One region of the Streptomyces sp. NPDC005496 genome, then DNA from elsewhere that is predicted to be linked to it. Evidence: predicted binding sites of a transcription regulator. Region 1 holds the regulator's gene; the other holds the start of a gene.
The links. The regulator HrcA, encoded in region 1, represses chaperone genes, less so after heat shock. The targets are predictions, from matches to a motif close to TTNGCACTCNGNNNNNCNGAGTGCNAA.
Positions count from the first base shown of each region.

Region 2: a site for HrcA is predicted at 1,499-1,525, ahead of groL (chaperonin GroEL). Genes of this name have one in related genera too.

Region 1 is NZ_JBIAJQ010000002.1:423,445-429,496, forward strand. It holds gene ACFYQQ_RS06470 (16S rRNA (uracil(1498)-N(3))-methyltransferase) at 1-82, opposite strand, end outside; gene ACFYQQ_RS06475 (nitronate monooxygenase) at 79-1,164, opposite strand; gene dnaJ (molecular chaperone DnaJ) at 1,301-2,437, opposite strand; gene hrcA (heat-inducible transcriptional repressor HrcA) at 2,438-3,454, opposite strand; gene ACFYQQ_RS06490 (MBL fold metallo-hydrolase) at 3,659-4,393, shown strand; gene ACFYQQ_RS06495 (DUF3097 domain-containing protein) at 4,440-5,243, shown strand; gene hemW (radical SAM family heme chaperone HemW) at 5,606-6,052, opposite strand, start outside.
Region 2 is NZ_JBIAJQ010000007.1:353,162-359,213, reverse strand. It holds gene thrC (threonine synthase) at 1-397, shown strand, start outside; gene ACFYQQ_RS23275 (MoaD/ThiS family protein) at 394-672, shown strand; gene ACFYQQ_RS23270 (cold-shock protein) at 1,082-1,285, shown strand; gene groL (chaperonin GroEL) at 1,688-3,313, shown strand; gene ACFYQQ_RS23260 (NADH:flavin oxidoreductase) at 3,541-4,662, shown strand; gene ACFYQQ_RS23255 (DUF397 domain-containing protein) at 4,732-4,998, opposite strand; gene ACFYQQ_RS23250 (helix-turn-helix transcriptional regulator) at 4,979-5,821, opposite strand; gene ACFYQQ_RS23245 (hypothetical protein) at 5,936-6,052, shown strand, end outside.

The sequences.
Region 1 (6,052 bases):
GCCGTCCCTCGGCGCCGTCGAGCACGTACTGCCCGCCGCCGTCGGCGCGGAGGTCCTCGACCACGAACACCGGCGCGGTCATCGGGCCGTGCCTCCGGACGGGTACGACGACAACGCTGTCTTAGCCGCGTCGAGTTCGGCGGCCAGCACCTCGACCAGCCGGCCGGCGGGCAGGTCGCGGGCCATGCGGTGGCCCTGGCCCGCCCACAGCGCCATGCCCTGCGGGTCCCCCGCCTTGGCCGCCGCCTTGCGCAGCGGCGAGGTCAGGTGGTGGACCTCGGGGTAGGCGGCGGGGGCGTAGGGGCCGTGCTCGCGCATGAAGCGGTTCACGAGGCCGCGGGCGGGCCGGCCGGAGAACGCCCGCGTCAGCTCGGTCCGGACGAACAGCGGGTTGGTCAGCGCCTCCTTGTGCACGGGGGCGGCGCCGGACTCGGGGGTGGCGACGAACGCGGTGCCGAGCTGGGCCGCGCTAGCGCCGGCCGCGAGCACCGCGGCGATCTGCGAGCCGCGCATGATGCCGCCGGCCGCGACGATCGGCAGCCGGACGCTCTCGCGGACCTGGGCGACCAGCGACAGCAGCCCGATGCCGGCGCCGTCCGTCTCCGGGTCGTCCCGGTGGGTGCCCTGGTGGCCGCCCGCCTCGACGCCCTGCACGATCACCACGTCGGCGCCCGCCCGCTCCACTGCCTGCGCCTCGTCGGCCGTGGTCGCCGTGACCATGGTCAGCGTGCCGACGCGGGCGAAGGAGGCGAGTACCTCGGGGGTGGGGCAGCCGAAGTGGAAGGAGACCGCGGGCACGGGGTTGTCGAGCAGGACCGCGAGTTTGGTGTCGTAGCCGTCGTCGCGTCCGCTGTCGGGATCGCCCAGCTCGGTGTCGTACCAGCCGGCCTCACCGGCGAGCTGGTGGGCGTAGACGTCGACGGCGGCCGGGTCCGTGTGCTCCTGCTGCGGCATGAAGAGGTTCACGCCGAAGGGACGGCCGGTGAGGCCGCGCAGCTGCTTGATCTCCTGGTACATGCCGTCGGCCGTCTTGTACCCGGCGGCGAGGAAGCCGAGCCCGCCGGCCTCGGAAACGGCGGCGGCCAGCAGCGGCACGGAGACACCGCCCGCCATGGGGGCCTGCACGATCGGACACCGAAGGAGATCGGTCAGCGCGGAGGACATGACGGCATGTTGTCACGTCCTCCGTACAAGTCCGAATCCGGCCGTCCGCCGGGCACAGGCCACCGGAATGTGCCTCTCCGGGCGGCCCGCGCGGGCACCGCGGGCGCCCGGTCCGGGCAGCCCGCGCGCTCCGGCGTCAGCGTCCGTTGAAGGCGTCCTTCAGCCGGGAGAACAGGCCCTGCTGGCCGGGCTGGAACTGGCCGGTGGGCCGCTCCTCGCCGCGCAGCTTGGCCAGTTCGCGCAGCAGACGCTCCTGCTCCGGGTCCAGCTTGGAGGGGGTCATGACCTCGACGTGGACGATGAGGTCGCCCCGGCCGCCGCCCCGCAGGTGCGTGATGCCGCGGCCGTGCAGCGGGATCGACTGGCCGGACTGGGTGCCCGGTCGGATGTCGACCTCCTCCAGCCCGTCCAGGGTCTCCAGGGGCACCTTCGTGCCGAGGGAGGCTGCGGTCATGGGGAGGGTGACCGTGCAGTGCAGGTCGTCGCCGCGCCGCTGGAACTGCGCGTGCGGCAGCTCGTGGATCTCGACGTAGAGGTCACCGGCGGGGCCGCCGCCGGGGCCGACCTCGCCCTCGCCCGCGAGCTGGATCCGGGTGCCGTTGTCGACACCGGCCGGGATCTTCACCGTGAGGGTGCGGCGCGAGCGCACGCGCCCGTCGCCCGCGCACTCCGGGCACGGCGTCGGCACGACCGTGCCGAAGCCCTGGCACTGGGGGCAGGGGCGGGAGGTCATGACCTGGCCCAGGAAGGACCGCGTGACCTGGGACACCTCGCCGCGACCGCGGCACATGTCACAGGTCTGCGCGGAGGTCCCGGGGGCCGCGCCCTCGCCGCTGCAGGTGGTGCACACCACGGCCGTGTCGACCTGGATGTCCTTGGTGGTGCCGAAGGCCGCCTCGTCGAGGTCGATCTCCAGCCGGATCATGGCGTCCTGGCCGCGGCGCGTGCGCGACCGGGGGCCCCGCTGCGACGCGGTGCCGAAGAACGCGTCCATGATGTCCGAGAAGTTCCCGAACCCGCCGGCGCCGAAGCCGCCCGCGCCCCCGCCGCCACTCTGCGAGAGCGGGTCACCGCCGAGGTCGTAGACCTGCTTCTTCTGCGGGTCCGACAACACCTCGTAGGCGGCGTTGATCTCCTTGAAGCGCTCCTGCGTCTTCGGATCGGGATTGACGTCCGGGTGCAGCTCGCGCGCGAGCCTCCGGAACGCCTTCTTGATCTCGTCCTGGGACGCGTCGCGGCGCACGCCGAGTACGGCGTAGTAGTCCGTGGCCACTTACGACTCCGCCAGGATCTGTCCGACGTACCGTGCCACTGCGCGTACCGCTCCCATCGTTCCCGGGTAATCCATGCGGGTCGGTCCGACCACGCCGAGTTTTGCGACTGCCTCGCCGCCCGAACCGTAGCCGACCGAGACCACGGACGTGGAGTTGAGCCCCTCGTGGACGTTCTCGTGACCGATCCGTACGGTCATGCCCGAATCCGTCGACTCGCCGAGCAGCTTGAGGAGCACGACCTGCTCCTCCAGGGCTTCGAGGACCGGCCGGATCGTGAGGGGGAAGTCGTGTCCGAAGCGGGTGAGATTGGCGGTGCCGCCGATCATCAGCCGCTCCTCGTTCTCCTCGACGAGCGTCTCCAGCAAAGTGGAGAGCACCGTCGCGACCGTACCGCGGTCCTCCGTCTCGAAGGCCTCCGGCAGATCCTGCACCAATTGCGGCACGTCCGCGAAACGGCGGCCCGCGATCCGGCTGTTGAGCCGGGCCCGCAGATCCGCCAGGGACGTCTCGCCGAAGGGCGCGGGGCAGTCGATCATGCGCTGCTCGACCCGGCCGGTGTCCGTGATGAGCACCAGCATGACGCGGGCCGGGGCCAGCGAGAGCAGTTCCACGTGCCGCACCGTCGAACGGGTCAGCGAGGGGTACTGGACGACGGCGACCTGCCGGGTGAGCTGCGCGAGCAGCCGCACCGTGCGCCCCACGACGTCGTCGAGGTCGACGGCGCCGTCGAGGAAGTTCTGGATGGCGCGGCGCTCGGGCGCGGTCATCGGCTTGACGCCGGCGAGCTTGTCCACGAACAGCCGGTAGCCCTTGTCGGTGGGGATGCGCCCGGCACTGGTGTGCGGCTGGGCGATGTACCCCTCGTCCTCCAGGGCGGCCATGTCGTTGCGGACGGTGGCCGGGGAGACGCCCAGCCGGTGGCGCTCGGTCAGCGCCTTGGAGCCGACCGGCTCCTCCGTCCCGACGTAGTCCTGGACGATGGCGCGCAGCACCTCGAGCCTGCGTTCACTGAGCATCGCGCACACCTCCAGCTGTCGGCACCTTGGTCGTCGCGGTCTTCGTCCTGGCACTCAGCGCGTGCGAGTGCCAGCGTTCCCCGGGCCAGTGTACGGCGGTGAGGTACGGCCCCGGCAAGGGCGGGCCCGTGACGCCCCGCCACGGTGTACGGACGTGTCCCGCCATGTCGCGCCGTCGTACCCCCTTGCCGCTAGCGTCTCCGTGTGACGGTGACTTGGGAAGAGGCGGGATGGGAGCAACTCGCCCCGCACGCCGGGCGGTGCCGGCTCCCGGGCTGGGACTGCACCGCGGGGCTCGTGGTGGGCGAGGGGGCGGCCCTCATGATCGACGCGGGGTCGAGCCTCGCGGAGGGCGCGCGGCTGCGCGCCGAGGCGGGCCGGCTCCTGGGACCTGAGCGGCGTGTGACGCACCTCGCACTGACGCATCCGCACTTCGACCACGTCCTCGGGGCCGCCGCCTTCTCCGGGGTGGAGGTGTTCGGCGCGGTGGGCCTGGACACCGCCCTCGCCCACGGACGCGAGGAACTGCGCGCCGACGCCGTGAGCAACGGCCTGGACCCGCGGGCGGCGGCGGAGGCGGCGGACCTGCTCGTCCGGCCCCGCCACCTCGTCTCCGGCGAGTGGACGCTGGGTCTCGGCGGCGGCACGCAGGTCCTGCTGGCGAACGTGGGCCCCGGGCACACGGCGTACGACCTCGTGGTGCTCGTGCCCGGCACCGACGGACGGGAGGTGGTGTTCTGCGGCGACCTCGTGGAGGAGTCGGGCGAGCCGCAGGCCGGTCCGGACGCCGTCCCGTCCCACTGGCCGGCGGCGCTGGACCGGCTGCTGGACCTCGGCGGCGAGGACGCGGTGTACGTGCCGGGCCACGGGGCGGCGGTGGACGCGGCGTTCGTCCGGGCCCAGCGGGACGCGCTGGCCGCCCGCTTCGGCGTGTCGTAGGCGCGGGCGGGCACTTCGGCGCGCGTCTTCTCCTATCGTCATCCGAATGCGCCAGTACTCTCCGGACCTGACCCCGCCGTGGAAGAAGCCCAAGCCCGTGCCCGAGGTCCCGGCCGACCCCGGTCTGGTGGTGGAGGAGCCCGGCACCGGTTTCTGCGGCGCGGTGATCCGCTGCGAGGCGGGCACGGTGACGCTGGAGGACCGCTTCGGCAAGCACCGGGTGTTCCCGATGGAGCCGCGCGGCTTCCTGCTGGAGGGCAGGGTGGTCACCCTGGTGCGGCCCGCCGCCGGACCGGCCCGCCCCAGCCGCACCGCCTCCGGTTCGGTCGCCGTGCCCGGCGCCCGCGCCCGCGTGGCCCGGGCCGGCCGCATCTACGTCGAGGGCCGGCACGACGCCGAGCTCGTCGAGCGGGTCTGGGGCGACGACCTGCGTATCGAGGGCGTCGTCGTCGAGTACCTGGAGGGCGTCGACGACCTCCCCGCGGTGGTGGAGGAGTTCGGGCCCGGTCCGGACGCCCGGCTCGGGGTCCTGGTCGACCACCTGGTGCCCGGTTCGAAGGAGTTCCGGATCGCCGAAGGGGTCACGAGCGAGTACGCGCTCGTCGTGGGCCACCCCTACATCGACATCTGGGAGGCCGTGAAGCCGTCCTCCGTCGGCATCGCCGCCTGGCCCCGGGTACCGCGCGGGCAGGACTGGAAGACCGGCGTCTGCCGCGCCCTCGGCTGGCCCGAGAACACGGGCGCCGCCTGGCAGCACATCCTGTCCCGGGTCCGCTCCTACAAGGACCTGGAACCGGAACTCCTCGGCCGCGTCGAGGAACTGATCGACTTCGTCACGGCACCGGAGTAGCGCCGCGCCCGGCACGGCACGGCACGGCAAGGGGTCCGAAGGCAGACGCCAGCCCGGCCGACGGCTGGAGGACGGGGGCAGACCTCAGCCGCCCGGCGTTCGAGGACGAGCGCGACACCCGAGGACCCGGGGGGCGAATTTCAGCCCGTCCGGCGCTTGAGGACGAGCGCGTCAGCGCGACACGAGGGCGACATCAGCCCGCGGGGCGCTCAGAACAAGGGCACCCGGGTCCCGGGGGAAAATTCAGCCCGTCCGGCGTTTGAGGACAAGCGCGTCAGCGCGACTCGCCGTCCCGGGTCCCGGGTCCCGGGTCCCGGGTCCCGGGGACGGAACCCCAAGGCACGGAGGAAAGCGGGCGGACCTCAGTCCACCAGGTCCCGTACCACCGCGTCCGCGAGCAACCGCCCCCGCAGGGTGAGCACGGCCCGCCCGGCCTCGTACGGGCCCGCTTCGAGGAGACCCTCGGAGAGGGCGCGACGGGAGGCAGCCAGGCCCTCGGGCCTGAGCAACGACAGCGGGCAGCCCTCACGCAGCCGCAGCTCGAGCAGGATGCGCTCGACCCGCCGGTCCTCGTCGGCGAGCAGCTCGCGTCCGGCGCCCGGCGAACGGCCGGCGGCCAGCGCGGCGGCGTACGCCCCGGGATGCTTCACGTTCCACCACCGCACGCCGCCGACGTGGCTGTGGGCACCGGGCCCGGCACCCCACCAGTCGGCGCCGCGCCAGTACAGCTCGTTGTGCAGGCAGCGTCCCGCGTCCGAGGTCGCCCAGTTCGAGACCTCGTACCAGTCGAAACCCGCCGCCGCGAGCAC
Region 2 (6,052 bases), on a different contig from region 1:
GGTGGCCTACAAGGCGGGGCACGACGTCGTGCGGCCGCAGAAGCCGGACACGATCGCCAAGTCGCTCGCCATCGGCAACCCGGCCGACGGGCCGTACGTCCTCGACATCGCGCGCCGGACGGGCGGCGCGGTGGAGGATGTCGACGACGGCCAGATCGTCGACGCGATCAAGCTGCTGGCGCGCACCGAGGGCATCTTCGCCGAGACGGCGGGCGGGGTGACCGTGGGCGTCACGAAGAAGCTGATCGAGAGCGGCGCCCTGGACCCGGCGCTGACCACAGTCGTCCTCAACACCGGTGACGGCCTCAAGACCCTCGACGCGGTGGCCGGGACCGGTCTGACCGCGACCATCCGCCCGAACCTGGACTCCTTCCGAGAGGCTGGCCTCGCATCATGAGCGTCAACGTTCGCATCCCCACGATCCTGCGCACCTACACGGGCGGCAAGGCCGAGGTCCCGGCGGAGGGCGCGACCCTCGCCGAGGTCATCTCGGACCTGGAGAAGAACCACACGGGCATCGCCGCGCGCGTCCTGGACGACCAGGGCAAGCTGCGCCGCTTCGTGAACGTGTACGTGAACGACGACGACGTGCGTTTCGAGCAGGGCCTGGAGACGGCGACGCCCGACGGCGCCGGCGTCTCGATCATCCCGGCCGTGGCCGGCGGCTGCTGACGACGCACCGTTCAACCGGATTGCCCTCTCCGTGAGAGAAACGGAGGGGGCAATTCTGCATGGTTGAGCGCGGTACAGTTGGGGAAGCCGCTTCGCTTTCCATGCCGGGTGCATATGAACACCGACCCGGTGCCCGATAAGAAGCAGCCAATGTACCCGGCATTTTTGAGCCTTTTACGGCATTTACGGGGCCCGACTTGCCCTGAATATGTGTGAATTCTCCACATACGGCCGATCGCCGATGCCCGGAATTCTCGTCCGATTGACCTGTTGCAGACGGCAGTTGGACAGATACATTCAGCCGCGGTCGACGCGTTCCGGCGCACACCCCCAACCGTTGGGGGGTGAGGTCTGACCCGGATCCGCGAAGTGTGGATCTGTGCAAGGGCCAGTAATAGGGGAGTTAGGCATGGCTCAGGGCACCGTCAAGTGGTTCAACGCGGAGAAGGGGTACGGCTTCATCGCGGTCGACGGTGGTGCGGACGTCTTCGTGCATTACAGCGCGATTCAGATGGACGGCTACCGCACCCTTGAAGAGGGTCAGCGAGTGGAGTTCGAGATCTCGCAGGGCCAGAAGGGTCCGCAGGCGGACATGGTCAAACTCGCCGTCTGATCTCGGCGCGATCGGCCACCGACGCACGCACTCACTCACGTCGAGGGGCCCGTATCCCATCAGGGGTACGGGCCCCTCGGGCGTTCCCGGGAGCGGCCGGGGTCCCCGCCGCTCCGGACGCGGAGGGGGTGGCTCGGGGCCGCGCAGGCGCTCGCAGGGCAGCCGCGACGCGCTCCGCGCGCCCCCTCGATAGGGCTCGCTGGGGAGGAGCACCTTGCACTCTCGGGGGTCGAGTGCTAATCATTGGCGTTAGCACTCTGAAGGTGAGAGTGACAACGAAGGACCGGGTCGGTGAGGCCCGCAGGCCATGTGGGGCAAGGAACCACGAGGCAGGCAGGCCGTCCGTCGCGGGCGCCAGCGCGGTCCGGAGCAATCCACCCCAGTCCGGGAGGACCACTTCACATGGCCAAGATCATCGCGTTCGACGAGGAGGCACGGCGCGGTCTCGAGCGCGGGATGAACCAGCTCGCCGACGCCGTCAAGGTCACCCTTGGTCCCAAGGGTCGCAACGTCGTCCTCGAGAAGAAGTGGGGCGCCCCCACGATCACCAACGATGGTGTTTCCATCGCCAAGGAGATCGAGCTCGAGGACCCGTACGAGAAGATCGGCGCCGAGCTGGTCAAGGAAGTCGCGAAGAAGACGGACGACGTAGCCGGTGACGGCACGACGACCGCGACCGTCCTGGCCCAGGCGCTGGTCCGCGAGGGCCTTCGCAACGTCGCCGCCGGCGCCAACCCGATGGCTCTCAAGCGCGGTATCGAGAAGGCCGTCGAGGCCGTCTCCGGTGCCCTGCTGGAGCAGGCGAAGGATGTCGAGACCAAGGAGCAGATCGCTTCGACGGCCTCCATCTCCGCCGCCGACACCCAGATCGGCGAGCTCATCGCCGAGGCGATGGACAAGGTCGGCAAGGAAGGCGTCATCACCGTCGAGGAGTCCCAGACCTTCGGTCTGGAGCTGGAGCTCACCGAGGGTATGCGCTTCGACAAGGGCTACATCTCGGCGTACTTCGCCACCGACATGGAGCGTATGGAGGCCGTCCTCGACGACCCGTACATCCTGATCGCCAACTCGAAGATCAGCAACGTCAAGGACCTGCTGCCGCTCCTCGAGAAGGTCATGCAGTCCGGCAAGCCGCTGCTGATCATCGCCGAGGACGTCGAGGGCGAGGCCCTGTCGACCCTGGTCGTCAACAAGATCCGTGGCACCTTCAAGTCCGTCGCCGTCAAGGCCCCGGGCTTCGGTGACCGCCGCAAGGCCATGCTCGGCGACATCGCCATCCTCACGGGCGGCGAGGTCATCTCCGAGGAGGTCGGCCTCAAGCTGGAGAACGCGGGCATCGACCTGCTCGGCCGCGCCCGCAAGGTCGTCATCACCAAGGACGAGACCACGATCGTCGACGGCGCCGGCTCCGCCGACCAGGTCGCCGGCCGGGTCAACCAGATCCGCGCCGAGATCGAGAACTCCGACTCGGACTACGACCGCGAGAAGCTCCAGGAGCGTCTGGCGAAGCTGGCCGGCGGCGTGGCCGTCATCAAGGCCGGTGCCGCCACGGAGGTCGAGCTCAAGGAGCGCAAGCACCGCATCGAGGACGCCGTTCGCAACGCGAAGGCGGCCGTCGAGGAGGGCATCGTCGCCGGTGGTGGCGTGGCCCTGCTCCAGGCCTCCTCGGTCTTCGAGAAGCTGGAACTGACGGGTGACGAGGCGACCGGCGCCAACGCCGTGAAGCTCGCCCTGGAGGCCCCGCTCAAGCAGATCGCCGTCAACGGCGGTCTCGAGGGTGGCGTCATCGTCGAGAAGGTCCGCAACCTGCCCGTCGGCCACGGTCTCAACGCCGCGACCGGTGAGTACGTGGACATGATCGCCGAGGGCATCATCGACCCGGCGAAGGTCACGCGCTCTGCCCTGCAGAACGCCGCGTCCATCGCCGCGCTGTTCCTCACCACCGAGGCCGTCATCGCCGACAAGCCCGAGAAGGCCGCCGCCGGCGGCGCCCCGGGCGGCATGCCGGGCGGTGACATGGACTTCTGATCCTTCCGGATCAGGCTCGTCCTTTCCGAGGGCGGCACCCCTTCCCGGGGGTGCCGCCCTCGGGCGTTTCCGGGGCGGGAGCCCCCGCCCACGTGGCCGGGATCACACCGCGGCACGGCGAGGACACGGAATGCCGCGGCGCCGGGGACCGTTGTCGGGAGGGTGGGTCAATGCACGTGCACATACCCACCGGAATGTCCGTCTTCCCCGCCCCGAGGAGCCCTCACGTGACAGCCGACGCCGCGTCCCGCGCAGCCGAGATCCTTTCCCGACCCGTGTCCCTGAACGGCCTGACCGTCCCGAACCGGATCGTGATGGCACCGATGACCCGGCAGTTCTCGCCGGGCGGTGTACCCGGTGAGGACGTGGTCGGCTACTACGCGCGGCGCGCCGCCGCGGGCGTGGGCCTCATCGTCACCGAGGGCACCTACGTCGGCCACGAGTCCGCCGGCCAGAGCGACAGCGTGCCGCGCTTCCACGGCGAGGAGCAGCTCGCCGGGTGGACGAAGGTCGCCGACGCCGTGCACGCGGCCGGCGGCACGATCGTGCCGCAGCTGTGGCACATCGGCATGGTCCGCCGGGCGGGCGAGCCGCCCTTCGCCGACGCCCCCGCGGTCGGCCCCTCCGGCATCCACACCGCCGGCGCCGAGCCCAAGGGCAAGGCCATGACCCAGCAGGACATCGACGACGTCATCGAGGCGTTCGCCAAGGCAGCCGCGGACGCCGAGCGCATCGGCTTCGACGGCGTCGAGCTGCACGGCGCCCACGGCTACCTGCTCGACCAGTTCCTGTGGTCCGGCACCAACCGGCGCACCGACGCGTACGGCGGCGACCCGGTGGCCCGTGCGAAGTTCGCGGCGGAGATCGTCGCCGCGGTCCGGGACGCCGTCTCGCCCGAGTTCCCCGTCCTGTTCCGCTACTCGCAGTGGAAGCAGCAGGACTACGACGCCCGCCTCGCCGAGACCCCGGAGGAGCTGGAGGCCATCCTCGCCCCGCTCGCCGCGGCCGGCGTGGACGCCTTCCACGCCTCCACGCGCCGCTACTGGGTGCCCGAGTTCGACGGGTCCGACCTGAACCTCGCCGGCTGGACGAAGAAGCTCACCGGCAAGCCCGCCATCTCCGTCGGCTCGGTCGGCCTGGACGGCGAGTTCCTCAAGGCCTTCCAGGGCGAGGGCTCCTCGGTCCGCGGCATCGACGACCTGCTCGACCGGCTGGAGCGCGACGAGTTCGACCTCGTCGCGATCGGCCGCGCGCTGCTCCAGGACCCGGAGTGGGCGGCGAAGGTCCTGGCCGGCCGCTACGACGAGCTGAAGGCGTACGACGCGGCGGCGCTGGGCTCACTGAGCTGACCCCGCCCGCATCGAGGGGCGGCGCCCGCCGTGACGCGGGCGCCGTCCCTTTCGCGTACCCGGCGCGGGTCAGCCGCCGGAACCGACGTGACCGACGAACGCGGCCCAGGCGGCGGGGCCGAAGGTGATCTCGGTCCCGGGGCTCTTGGAGTCCCGCACGGGCACGAGGGCGGGGTGACCGTCGGCGACCTCCAGGCAGTCGCCGCCATCACCGGCGCTGTAGCTGGACTTGCGCCAGCGAGCGACCTCCAGGCAGTTCCCGCCCTCGCCCCCGCTGTAGCTGGACTTGTACCAGGTGGTTGCCGTCGGGCCGTTCTCACGGGTGTTGGTCTCCATGGCCGTAATCCTCCGCCACGGACTCGATCAGGGCCAGGGAGTCCCGTGGTGAAAGGGCCGCCGCCTGAAGGAGGTTGAAGGTCAGGCTGTGCCGGGCCACCGTCGCCGGGTCGTCCAGCAGCTTGCCCATGTCCGGTCCCTCGACGAACGACAGCGGAGCCGCGTCCTCGAACTCCATCAGCTTCAGCGGACCGGTCATCGACGCGTGCGCCCCTGAAGCGAACGGGAGCACCTGCACCAGGATGCGGTGATCGTGTGCCAGGGCCGTCATGTGCCGGAGCGCCTCAGCCATCACGTCGGCGCCACCCACCTTCCGCCGCAGCACGGCCTCGTCCACGACCACCCACAACAGCGGCTCTGTTGGATGGTCGATCAGGCGCGCACGGTCCAGGCGGGCGGCCACCAGCGCCCGGATGTCGGCGTCGGGCGCCGTCGGCTTGTATGCGCGGAAGACCGCTTCCGCGTACCGCTCCGTCTGCAACAGTCCCGGGATCAGCAGGCTTGAGTACTCCCTGATCGCCGTGGCGATCGCCTCCGCCTCCGCCGCCTCGGCGAAGTGGTCCGGGTACCGGGACCTGGCCAGCGCCCGGCAGTTGCGCTCGAAGAACCCCTTGGTCCCGAGGATCTCGTCTATCTGGACGGCGTATTCGAGGTGCAGCCGCCGTGTCCCGGCCTCCAGCTGGCCGATGAACGAACCGCTCACGAAGAGCGGTTCGCCCAGCTCGGCCTGGCTGAGGCCCGCGTTCTCGCGGGCGTGCCGCAACTCCGCCCCGATCATGGCGCGGGGCGAGGACGCGGGGTCGAGGTCCTTCGGTCCGGGCATGGCAACTCCCTGTCACACAGCCTGGGTTGTTGAGACGCCGTCTCTGGCCAGGTTAGGGGCCCCCGACCACGCTGAGTACCGAACACGAACACTCAGCGTGGAGGGAACGCTCCGATGGAGATGACACCGGGTACACACGTACGGCCGACGGAGGAGATCGTGGCGGAGTTGCGGGCGGCGCTGGCCGGAGTCGGCGTGGTGCTGCCGTCGCTGCGGGTCGATCCGGTGAGC